2 linked regions of the Pseudovibrio sp. M1P-2-3 genome follow. The protein of the gene in region 2 binds, or shares a complex with, the protein of the main gene of each other region. Links are inferred from orthologs where the notes say so. Each region holds a gene or a part of one and is shown on either strand. Other genes may lie near its edges.

The links. Proteins that work in one complex are often made in the same cells at the same time.
Region 1: the proteins of sdhA (region 2) and P6574_RS11570 are in contact, whole or in part, in a crystal structure (PDB 6C12), measured with the Escherichia coli proteins. The link is inferred for Pseudovibrio sp. M1P-2-3 from one-to-one orthologs.

What each region holds. Positions count from the first base shown.
Region 1 is NZ_JARRCW010000001.1:2,668,603-2,673,304, forward strand. What follows is about bases 1,020-3,791. They hold P6574_RS11570 (FAD assembly factor SdhE), read right to left. Parts: upstream 2,673-3,791; coding sequence 2,367-2,672; downstream 1,020-2,366. Other genes in these bases: mfd (transcription-repair coupling factor), read right to left, coding at 1,020-2,341; recG (ATP-dependent DNA helicase RecG), read left to right, coding at 2,836-3,791. Also shown: more of mfd, read right to left, coding at 1-1,019; more of recG, read left to right, coding at 3,792-4,702. UniProt on the Escherichia coli protein: An FAD assembly protein, which accelerates covalent attachment of the cofactor into other proteins.
Region 2 is NZ_JARRCW010000001.1:4,265,743-4,270,547, reverse strand. Bases 934-3,808 are described here. They hold sdhA (succinate dehydrogenase flavoprotein subunit), read left to right. Parts: upstream 934-1,377; coding sequence 1,378-3,240; downstream 3,241-3,808. Other genes in these bases: P6574_RS18740 (succinate dehydrogenase iron-sulfur subunit), read left to right, coding at 3,265-3,808; sdhD (succinate dehydrogenase, hydrophobic membrane anchor protein), read left to right, coding at 989-1,372; sdhC (succinate dehydrogenase, cytochrome b556 subunit), read left to right, coding at 934-980. In the rest of the region: P6574_RS18760 (glycosyltransferase family protein), read left to right, coding at 1-131; more of sdhC, read left to right, coding at 582-933; more of P6574_RS18740, read left to right, coding at 3,809-4,047; P6574_RS18735 (TolB-like translocation protein), read left to right, coding at 4,204-4,805. UniProt on the Escherichia coli protein: Two distinct, membrane-bound, FAD-containing enzymes are responsible for the catalysis of fumarate and succinate interconversion; the fumarate reductase is used in anaerobic growth, and the succinate dehydrogenase is used in aerobic growth.

The DNA of each region.
Region 1 (4,702 bases), 1.6 Mb from region 2 along the record:
GTGTTCGGGGTATGGGCGTTGCAGAGAGTGTTAGCACATGAACATCACTTTTCAGCTCCTTAAGGCGCTCCTTATGCTTCACCCCAAAGTGCTGCTCTTCATCAATTATCAAAAGCCCAAGATCACGAAACTCAATAGACTTGCCCAAGAGTGCATGCGTTCCAATAACCACATCCACAGAGCCGTCCGTTAGTCCCTTCTTGGTTTGGTTTAACTCCTTCGAGGGAACCAAACGGGAAGCCTGCCTGACGTTTATCGGGAGCCCCTTGAAACGCTCTGAAAAAGTTTTAAAATGCTGGCGGGAGAGTAGCGTCGTTGGAACAACAACAGCTACCTGCCTGCCTGACATTGCAGCTAGAAATGCCGCCCGCAAGGCCACTTCTGTTTTGCCAAACCCCACATCCCCACAAACGAGGCGATCCATAGGGCGACCAGAACTCAAGTCCTCGAATATGGCCTCTATAGCATTCAATTGGTCATCCGTTTCATCATAGACAAAACGGGCTGCAAACTCATCGTATGTTCCAGCTGGCACATCAATTGAAGGCGCGGAGCGCAGCTCCCTTTCTGCAGCTGTTTTGATGAGACCATCCGCAATTTCAAGAATGCGTTTTTTCATTCTCGCTTTGCGGGCCTGCCAGGCGCCACCACCCAGCTTGTCAAGTTGCGCTTCTTGGTCCTCCGACCCGTAACGGGTTAGGAGATCAATATTCTCAACTGGAAGGTAGAGTTTATCGCCCTTTGCATATTGTAATTCCAAGCAATCATGGGGTGCACCCATGGCTTCGATGGTTTTCAAACCAAGAAACCGGCCAATACCATGGTCTGCATGAACAACAAGATCACCTTCATGAAGGCTGGAGGCCTCTGTGAGTACGTTCGCACTTTTCGACTTGCGCCGTTTTTGGCGAACCATTCGATCGCCAAGAATGTCCTGCTCTCCAACAAAGGCGTAATCCCCGACTTCAAACCCTTGTTCAAGCCCAAGAATGACCAGTGCGCTCATTCCCTTTGGAAGCTGAACCAGTTCAGAGACATTCCCGGCATACCCAGTTCGATCCAGACCATGGTCAGATAGAATTTGGGCCAAACGCTCTCTGGTCCCCTCACTCCAGCAAGCAATGACCACAGTCTTACCTTCTGAGCGCAACTGCGCGGCATGATTGGTAAACGCCTCGAAAATATTTACATCCCCAGCTGATCGTTCAGCGGCAAAGTTGCGCCCCTGTTTTCCTCCGAAATCCTCTACAATTTGTCCAGTTCCTGGGGGAATGGAAAAAGGATTTAGGCGCGCTGTTGCCCTTTCGGCCAGCGTAACAGTCCACTCTTCCTGCGTTAAATATAAGCTTGCCGGTTTTATCGGCAGATAGGGAACACCGGATGCAAGTGCTTTGTTATTTAAGCCCTCTTCACGGGCTTCATAATGTTCATTTACTTGTTCCAACCGCTGTTTGGTCACATCATCGTCTGCCGAATCCAGCAAGACGGGGGTATCTCCAATATAATCAAAAAATGTTTCCACCTTCTCATGGAAAAGAGGTAGCCAGTGTTCCATTCCAGCGTAGCGCCGTCCCTCAGATATTGACTGGTAAAGTACGTCCTCCCTAGACGCTGCCCCGAATTGTGAAACATAGCGGCTGCGGAAGCGAGATATACTCTCCTTATCGAGTACGACTTCACTCATTGGTACCAAAGCCAAGCGCTTTTTTTGAGCAACTGTCATCTGGGTCGCAGTGTCGAATGTGCGGATAGATTCCAGCGTATCACCAAAGAAATCCAACCGGACCGGCTCTTCGCGCCCTGGCGCAAACAGATCCACTATCCCCCCTCGCACCGCATATTCGCCGGTTTCCCGCACTGTAGGCGTGCGTAAAAATCCATTTAGCTCCAGCCAACCAATAACACTTTTAAGTGGTACTCTGTTACCGGGAGCCAGAACACGAATATGCTCCGAAATCCACTTACGAACAGGCAGTTTTTGAAGGGCAGCGTTGACCGTTGTAAGAAGCACAACCGGCTTTTTAGATTTCATGCCTCTGGCGAGACGACCCAAAGTCATCAACCGCCTTGCGACCACACCTGCATGGGGCGACACCCGATCATATGGCAGACAGTCCCACGAAGGAAGCTGAACAACTTCAACATGAGGAGCAAAGAAGCTCACCCCCTCCGCAATGGCAGCCATCCGCGTTGCATCACGTGCAATAAATGTTAAAGCCAATCCCGTCTCTTTATGGCCTTCTATTGCTTTTGCAAGAGCATAAGCCTCAGCGCCATCTGGCACAGATGAGAAGACCATATTACCGCCATTATAGAGGGGGCTATTTTGCACTTGACGCATCCTTTACTCGGGATATTCTATCTACTTAAGCTGAAAACTTATTGTTCTGGTAATTCAGAATATCTTTGAAAAGCTGGGTATCACGTTCGGCTGGAACTGGCTTGGAGCCTACAAACCAAGCGAATAAATCCTGGTCATTGATTTGCAGCAATGTTTCGAGTTCACTCAGCCGTTCCTCGCTTAACCGTGAGATATGATCTTCAACATAACCGCCCAATAGAATATCCATTTCCTTCATACCGCGATGGGAACAACGGAAAATAATACGCTTGCGGCGATTATCCAGCTCATACAGCGCTGATGGTTCCTGTCTCTGTTCAATTGAGGCCATAACTTCAAATTCCTTTACTTTTGACAGTAATTTTGCTCAAAAAGGACTGGGGAGCACAGCCCGTATAAAGACACCTGTCAGTCATTTCCAATCTTTCGTTGCACAAAACAACAAGACATGCCACAGATCAAGTATCTGTTCACGTTATGGTCCGAAAAGATTTATGCGCCCAGCTCGGCTTGATCCGCTCTTTGCTCCTGTTACTCAACTCAACGGGATTGGTCCCAAGACTGCCAAAACCATTGGAAATCTGTTTGTTGCCAACTCTGAGCGAGAAGCTCGCATTGCTGATCTCCTGTTCCATATTCCAAACAATGTCATCGATCGCAGCTTGAGACCTAGCATCGCGGAAAGCCCAGAAGATACAATTGTGACCCTTCGCTTGCATATAGATGCACACCGCGCCCCGCCGCGTAATAGCCGGGCTCCCTATAAAGTTCTTGCCCATGACGACAGCAGTGAAATCGAAATTACCTTCTTTCATGCCCGACGGGATTATCTGGAGAAAATTCTTCCCGTTGGAGAGGTAAGACTGGTCTCTGGAAAGGTAGAGCGTTTCAATAATCGTACTCAAATGGTGCACCCTGACCACGTTGTTAGTGAAGCAGACAGCCATTCACTTCCCCTTATTGAACCTGTCTACCCAATGACCGCTGGTCTTTCTTCCAAGATGCTCCAAAAAGCAATGGTCACTGCTCTGGCTCTTATTCCTGACCTCGAAGAATGGCAGGACTCAGAGTTTGTGAAACGTCGCGGTTTTCCAAGCTTTAGAGAGGCGCTCCTGTCTTTGCATAAGCCGGAAACTCCTGAACAGCTTCTAGAAGACAGTCCAGAGCGGCAACGTCTGGCCTATGATGAGTTTCTCGCCAGCCAGCTTGCTCTGGCTCTGGTTCGTAACTCACTTCGGCACAAGGGTGGGGCTTCGAGAAAAGGGACGGGGCTGCTGCGTCAGAAAATTCTGACAGCCCTTCCCTTCTCTTTAACGAAAGGGCAAGAACAGGCTTTCTTGGAGATTTCAAAGGACTTGGGGGAGCCTGCGCGAATGCTACGCCTTCTTCAAGGAGATGTGGGGGCGGGGAAAACAATTGTTGGCTTGATGGCGATGGCGCAAGTCATCGAAGATGGTGCACAAGCTGCCTTAATGGCCCCAACAGACATTTTAGCAAGGCAGCATTTCGCCTCCATGGAACCGCTGTGCAAAGCTGCAGGAATACGCATCGCAGCTTTAAGCGGCAAAGATACAGCCAAGACGAAGCGGGAGATCAATCAAGCTCTTGAGCAAGGCGAGATTGACCTCATTGTGGGCACCCACGCCCTTTTCCAAAGTACAGTGAAATTTAAAAATATAGGTCTTGCGGTTGTCGATGAGCAGCATCGTTTCGGGGTTCATCAGCGTCTTGCATTATCTGCCAAGGGACCGGACGTTGATGTCCTTGTTATGACTGCAACCCCCATCCCCCGCACTTTGGTTCTATCATATTTTGGAGATATGGATGTCTCCCGCTTAACTGATAAACCAGTTGGCCGCCAACCCATTAAAACAGTCAGCGTCTCACTGGACAGACTTGGGGAAACCGTTGAAAGATTAAAATCGGCAATCGCAGCTGGACAGAAAGTCTATTGGGTATGCCCCTTGGTGGAAGATTCTGAGAAAGTAGATCTGGCGGCAGCGCAAGAAAGATTTACGGACCTTCAAAGTGCGTTTGGCGATGTGGTTGCCCTCGTTCATGGGCGACAAAGCGCCGAGGAAAAGCACGCTGCGATGGACGCCTTTAAAAAAGGCAGAGCCCGCTTGTTAGTCGCCACGACAGTCATTGAGGTGGGGGTTGATATTCCTGACGCAACCATAATTGTGATAGAACACGCTGAGCGCTTTGGCCTTGCACAACTACACCAGTTAAGGGGACGCGTAGGCAGAGGCAGCGCTGCCTCTACCTGCCTGCTTCTCTTTAAACCCCCTCTTAGTAAGACAGCCGCTGCAAGGCTCAATATTCTTCGTCAGACAAACGACGGGTTTCTTATTGCAGAAG
Region 2 (4,805 bases):
TAAGTGAGGCGTGTAAGCGCGTTGAAGCAAGATGTGATATTGCAATATCGTCAGCTAGATTTGGTAACCTAGCTATTATTTCAACTAGATTATTGAACTTCTCACCTTTTATCGAACATGTAGAGAGCTAGCCGTGGCAACAAAGACGAGTAACGGAGTTGCTAAGCTAGTGCATTTCACCTCCTCTGTCCGCGAGCTTTAACTGGAATGACTCTATTTTAAATTTGTATGCCGGTGTTTTCAACCTATGCAAGTTTGGAAAAGCTATCTCATGATTGGGAAGTTTATACTCAACTCTGAAAAATTTACAAAAAATTCAGAAAATGTAAAACATGAGTATTACTTTCATGTTATCCTGTTGATTTATGGAGCTTTTTCTTGGGCAATTTATAGCCTATAAGTCAAAGAAGATGAGAAAAAAGTAGACTTTGGCATATTTGATAGCAATTTTTGGCTGTAATTGCATTGGATGCTTTGACGCACCCGCGTGTTGCGGGTATTAGATCTTCACGCAATATCTCATCCTTGCTCACGCTTACGTAAACGTAAATGTAAACAAGGAGGGAACGGGAGAAAGTTTTATGGCAAACGCAGACTTGAAGGCCAATAGGCCGCTGTCGCCCCATCTGCAGGTTTACAAGCCAATCCTGACGATGGTGATGTCAATTTTGCACCGCATTACCGGTGCTGCACTTTATTTTGGCACGGTGTTCCTTGCCATCTGGCTTATTTCCGCCGCCGCTGGCCCTGAGTATTTCGACGCCGTGAATGCCGTTTACGGCTCGTGGTTTGGTCGTCTTGTGCTCTTTGGGTTCACCTGGGCGCTTGTGCACCACATGCTGGGCGGTCTTCGTCACTTTATCTGGGATATGGGCCATGGTTTTGACTTGCCTTTTGCCAACTGGATGGCAAAAGCAACAATCATCGGTTCTGTCAGCATCACCGTGATCTTATGGATCATCGGGCTTCTAGTGCACTGAGGTACCCAATGTCAGACTTGCGCACCCCCCTTAAAAAAGTTCGCGGCCTTGGATCGGCGAAAGATGGAACAATGCATTTCTGGCGTCAGCGCGTTACCGCTGTTGCCAATGTTTTCCTGATTTCCTTCTTCGTGGTTCTGGTGATCTGCCTGCAGGGCGGAGATTACAACTCCACCGTTGAGGCCCTTCAAAATCCGATTGTCTCTACCTTGATGCTTCTGGTCATCCTTGTGGGCTGCTTCCACATGAAGCTCGGCATGCAGGTGATCATTGAAGATTACATCACCAGTGAAGGCACCAAGTTTCTTGCCCTCATGGGCAACACCTTCTTTTCTTCTTTCATTGCACTGGCCTCAGTTGTTGCCGTGCTCAAAATCACCTTCGGAGGCTGATATAGATGGCTGGATCAACCAATCAGGCATCAGCTGCACAGGGCGGCAAAGCCTACGAATTTGTAGACCATAAATTTGATGTTGTTGTTGTAGGTGCTGGCGGCGCTGGTTTGCGTGCAACCCTTGGAATGGCAGAGCAGGGCCTGAAGACCGCCTGTATTTCCAAAGTGTTCCCGACCCGCTCGCACACAGTAGCTGCACAGGGTGGTATTGCTGCATCGCTTAAAAACATGACGCCGGACAGCTGGCAGTGGCATATGTATGACACTGTGAAGGGTTCTGACTGGCTCGGTGATACCGATGCCATGGAATACCTGACCCGCGAAGCTCCTGCTGCTGTTTATGAGCTGGAGCACTACGGTGTGCCGTTCTCGCGCAATGAAGAAGGCAAGATTTATCAGCGCCCATTCGGCGGGCACATGCAGAACTTTGGTGAAGGCCCCCCCGTACAGCGCACCTGTGCAGCGGCGGACCGCACCGGCCACGCCATTTTGCACACGCTCTATGGTCAGTCTTTGAAGCATAATGCCGAATTCTACATCGAGTACTTCGCGCTTGATCTGATCATGTCTGAGGATGGCGTGTGTCAGGGTGTGATCGCGTGGAACCTTGATGACGGTAAGATCCACCGTTTCTCCGCCAAGATGGTGGTTCTGGCAACTGGTGGATATGGCCGCGCATTCTTCTCTGCCACCTCTGCCCACACCTGTACAGGTGACGGCGGCGGCATGATTGCCCGCGCTGGTCTGCCATTGCAGGATATGGAATTCGTTCAGTTCCACCCGACCGGTATTTACGGCTCCGGCTGTTTGATCACCGAGGGTGCTCGCGGTGAAGGTGGTTACCTTGTGAACTCCGAGGGCGAGCGCTTCATGGAGCGGTATGCCCCATCAGCCAAAGACCTTGCATCGCGCGATGTGGTGTCCCGCTGCATGACTATGGAAATTCGCGAAGGCCGCGGTGTTGGTAAGAACAAGGATCACATCTTCCTGCATCTTGACCACCTTGACCCTGACCTTTTGGCAGAGCGTCTGCCGGGTATTTCCGAGAGCGCGCGCATCTTTGCCGGTGTGGACCTGACGAAAGCACCTATCCCTGTGTTGCCGACTGTTCACTACAACATGGGCGGCATTCCAACCAACTATTGGGGCGAAGTGCTGAACCCGACTGAAAGCGACCCGAACGCTATTGCGCCGGGATTGATGGCTGTGGGTGAAGCGGGTTGTGCCTCTGTTCACGGTGCCAACCGTCTGGGCTCCAACTCCTTGATCGATTTGGTGGTGTTTGGCAGAGCAGCTGCTATCCGCGCTGGTGAAGTGATTGACCGCGAAGCGGAAATCCCGACACCGAATGAAGCCAGCTGTGAGAAAATCATGTCTCGCTTCGATCGTATTCGCCATGCAAACGGCTCGACCCCGACGGCAAAGCTGCGTGAGAAAATGCAGCGCACCATGCAAGAAGATGCTGCTGTATTCCGTACGCAGGAAAGCCTTGAACAGGGCTGTGAGCGCATCTCCGCGATCTGGGGCGAAATGCAGGACATTAAAGTGTCCGATCGTTCAATGGTTTGGAACTCTGATCTGGTGGAAACACTGGAACTTGAAAACCTCATGGCAAACGCCATCACGACCGTTTATGGCGCTGAAGCGCGTAAAGAAAGTCGCGGTGCGCATGCACGTGAAGATTTCAAGGACGGTCCATTTGATGGCCGTGATGATGAAAACTGGCGCAAGCACACCATTTCCCACCTCACTGAGGATGGAAAGGTGACCTTGAGCTATCGTCCGGTTGTTCTTGAGCCGCTTACCACTGTTGAACAAGGTGGTATTGATCCTAAGAAGATCGCACCGAAAGCCCGCGTCTACTAAGGCGCCAAACGTGGAGTAGTTACTATGGTTCAGCTCACGCTGCCGAAAAACTCCCGCATGGGAGAGGGCAAAGTTTGGCCCAAGCCGGAAGGTGCGACCAACCTTCGCGAATACCGTGTTTACCGCTGGACGCCCGATGACGGGCGCAATCCGCGGATCGACACTTACCAAGTGGATGCGGATGAATGCGGCCCGATGGTTCTGGATGCCCTTATCTACATCAAGGATAAGATAGATCCGACGCTGACGTTCCGCCGGTCTTGCCGTGAAGGTATTTGTGGCTCTTGTGCCATGAATATCGACGGCACCAATACTCTGGCCTGTACTAAAGGTCAGGACGAGGTGTCCGGTGAGATCGTGAAGATCTATCCGCTGCCGCACATGCCTGTGGTGAAGGATCTGGTGCCGGACCTGACGCGTTTTTACGCTCAGCACCGCTCCATCGAGCCTTGGTTGCAGACAACATCTCCAGCCCCTGAAAAGGAATGGCTGCAGTCCCATGAGGACCGCCAGAAGCTGGACGGCCTTTACGAGTGTATCTTGTGTGCGTGTTGTTCCACGTCCTGCCCGAGCTACTGGTGGAATGGCGATCGTTACCTCGGCCCTGCTATCTTGTTGCAGGCTTACCGCTGGCTTATCGACAGCCGCGACGAGGCAACTGGCGAGCGTCTGGACAATCTGGAAGACCCGTTCCGCCTGTACCGCTGCCACACAATCATGAACTGCTCGCAGGCCTGCCCAAAGGGTCTCAACCCTGCAAAGGCTATTGCCGAGATCAAAAAGATGATGGTCGAACGCCGCCTGTGATTGCTCTAGCAGTTGAAATTAAGAAAGCCGCCTCAGACTGGGGCGGCTTTTTTGTTGGGGGGCTTACCTTTGAATAAAGCCACTCATTTCCAGAAGTAGATGTCTCCTTAAACTCTGTCTAATCTCAATGGACAGGCATTAAGGTTCATTCCATTCATGTTTATATTTAAATCTCGACTTTTCTATATTTTTTGCGTGTTTCTCGTTGCTCTTCCGGCCCGATCTGATGAGCCTGCACGTGTTTCAGTTCCAGTCCAAGATGAACAATTTTCATCTCGAACACTCGATTTGCGCACCGCCGAAATTTTTGGGCTGGGTGCCTCTCCAAAAGGTGACAAACTTGCTCTGGCTCTGGATGGGCTGAACGAATATCGCTTTCACGGGCGTCTGGTGGTTGCCAAAGGCAATCAATATGACCGGTTTGAAAATAAAGACCTGCCTAAGGGCTACCGTTGGTATGATCCAACGTTTTATCCCGATGGTGAGCGTCTGGTGGTGGCGTCCCGGTGCATTTCTGCACATATGTGCGGGGAGGAAAATGTCGGCTGGAACCTGTGGCGCGTGAACCTGAACGGGCTTGAACCGCCTCAGAAACTGACTGAGCCCCAAAAGGGTATGATCCGCTGGAAGCCCTATATCTCGCAGGACAACACCGTTTATTACGTTGTGGTTGAAGAGGGGGGCTATATCATTAACAATGCAAGCGCCATTGCCAAACTGGATCCTAATGGAAACGAGGTCGCAGTTTTTCCAAGTGA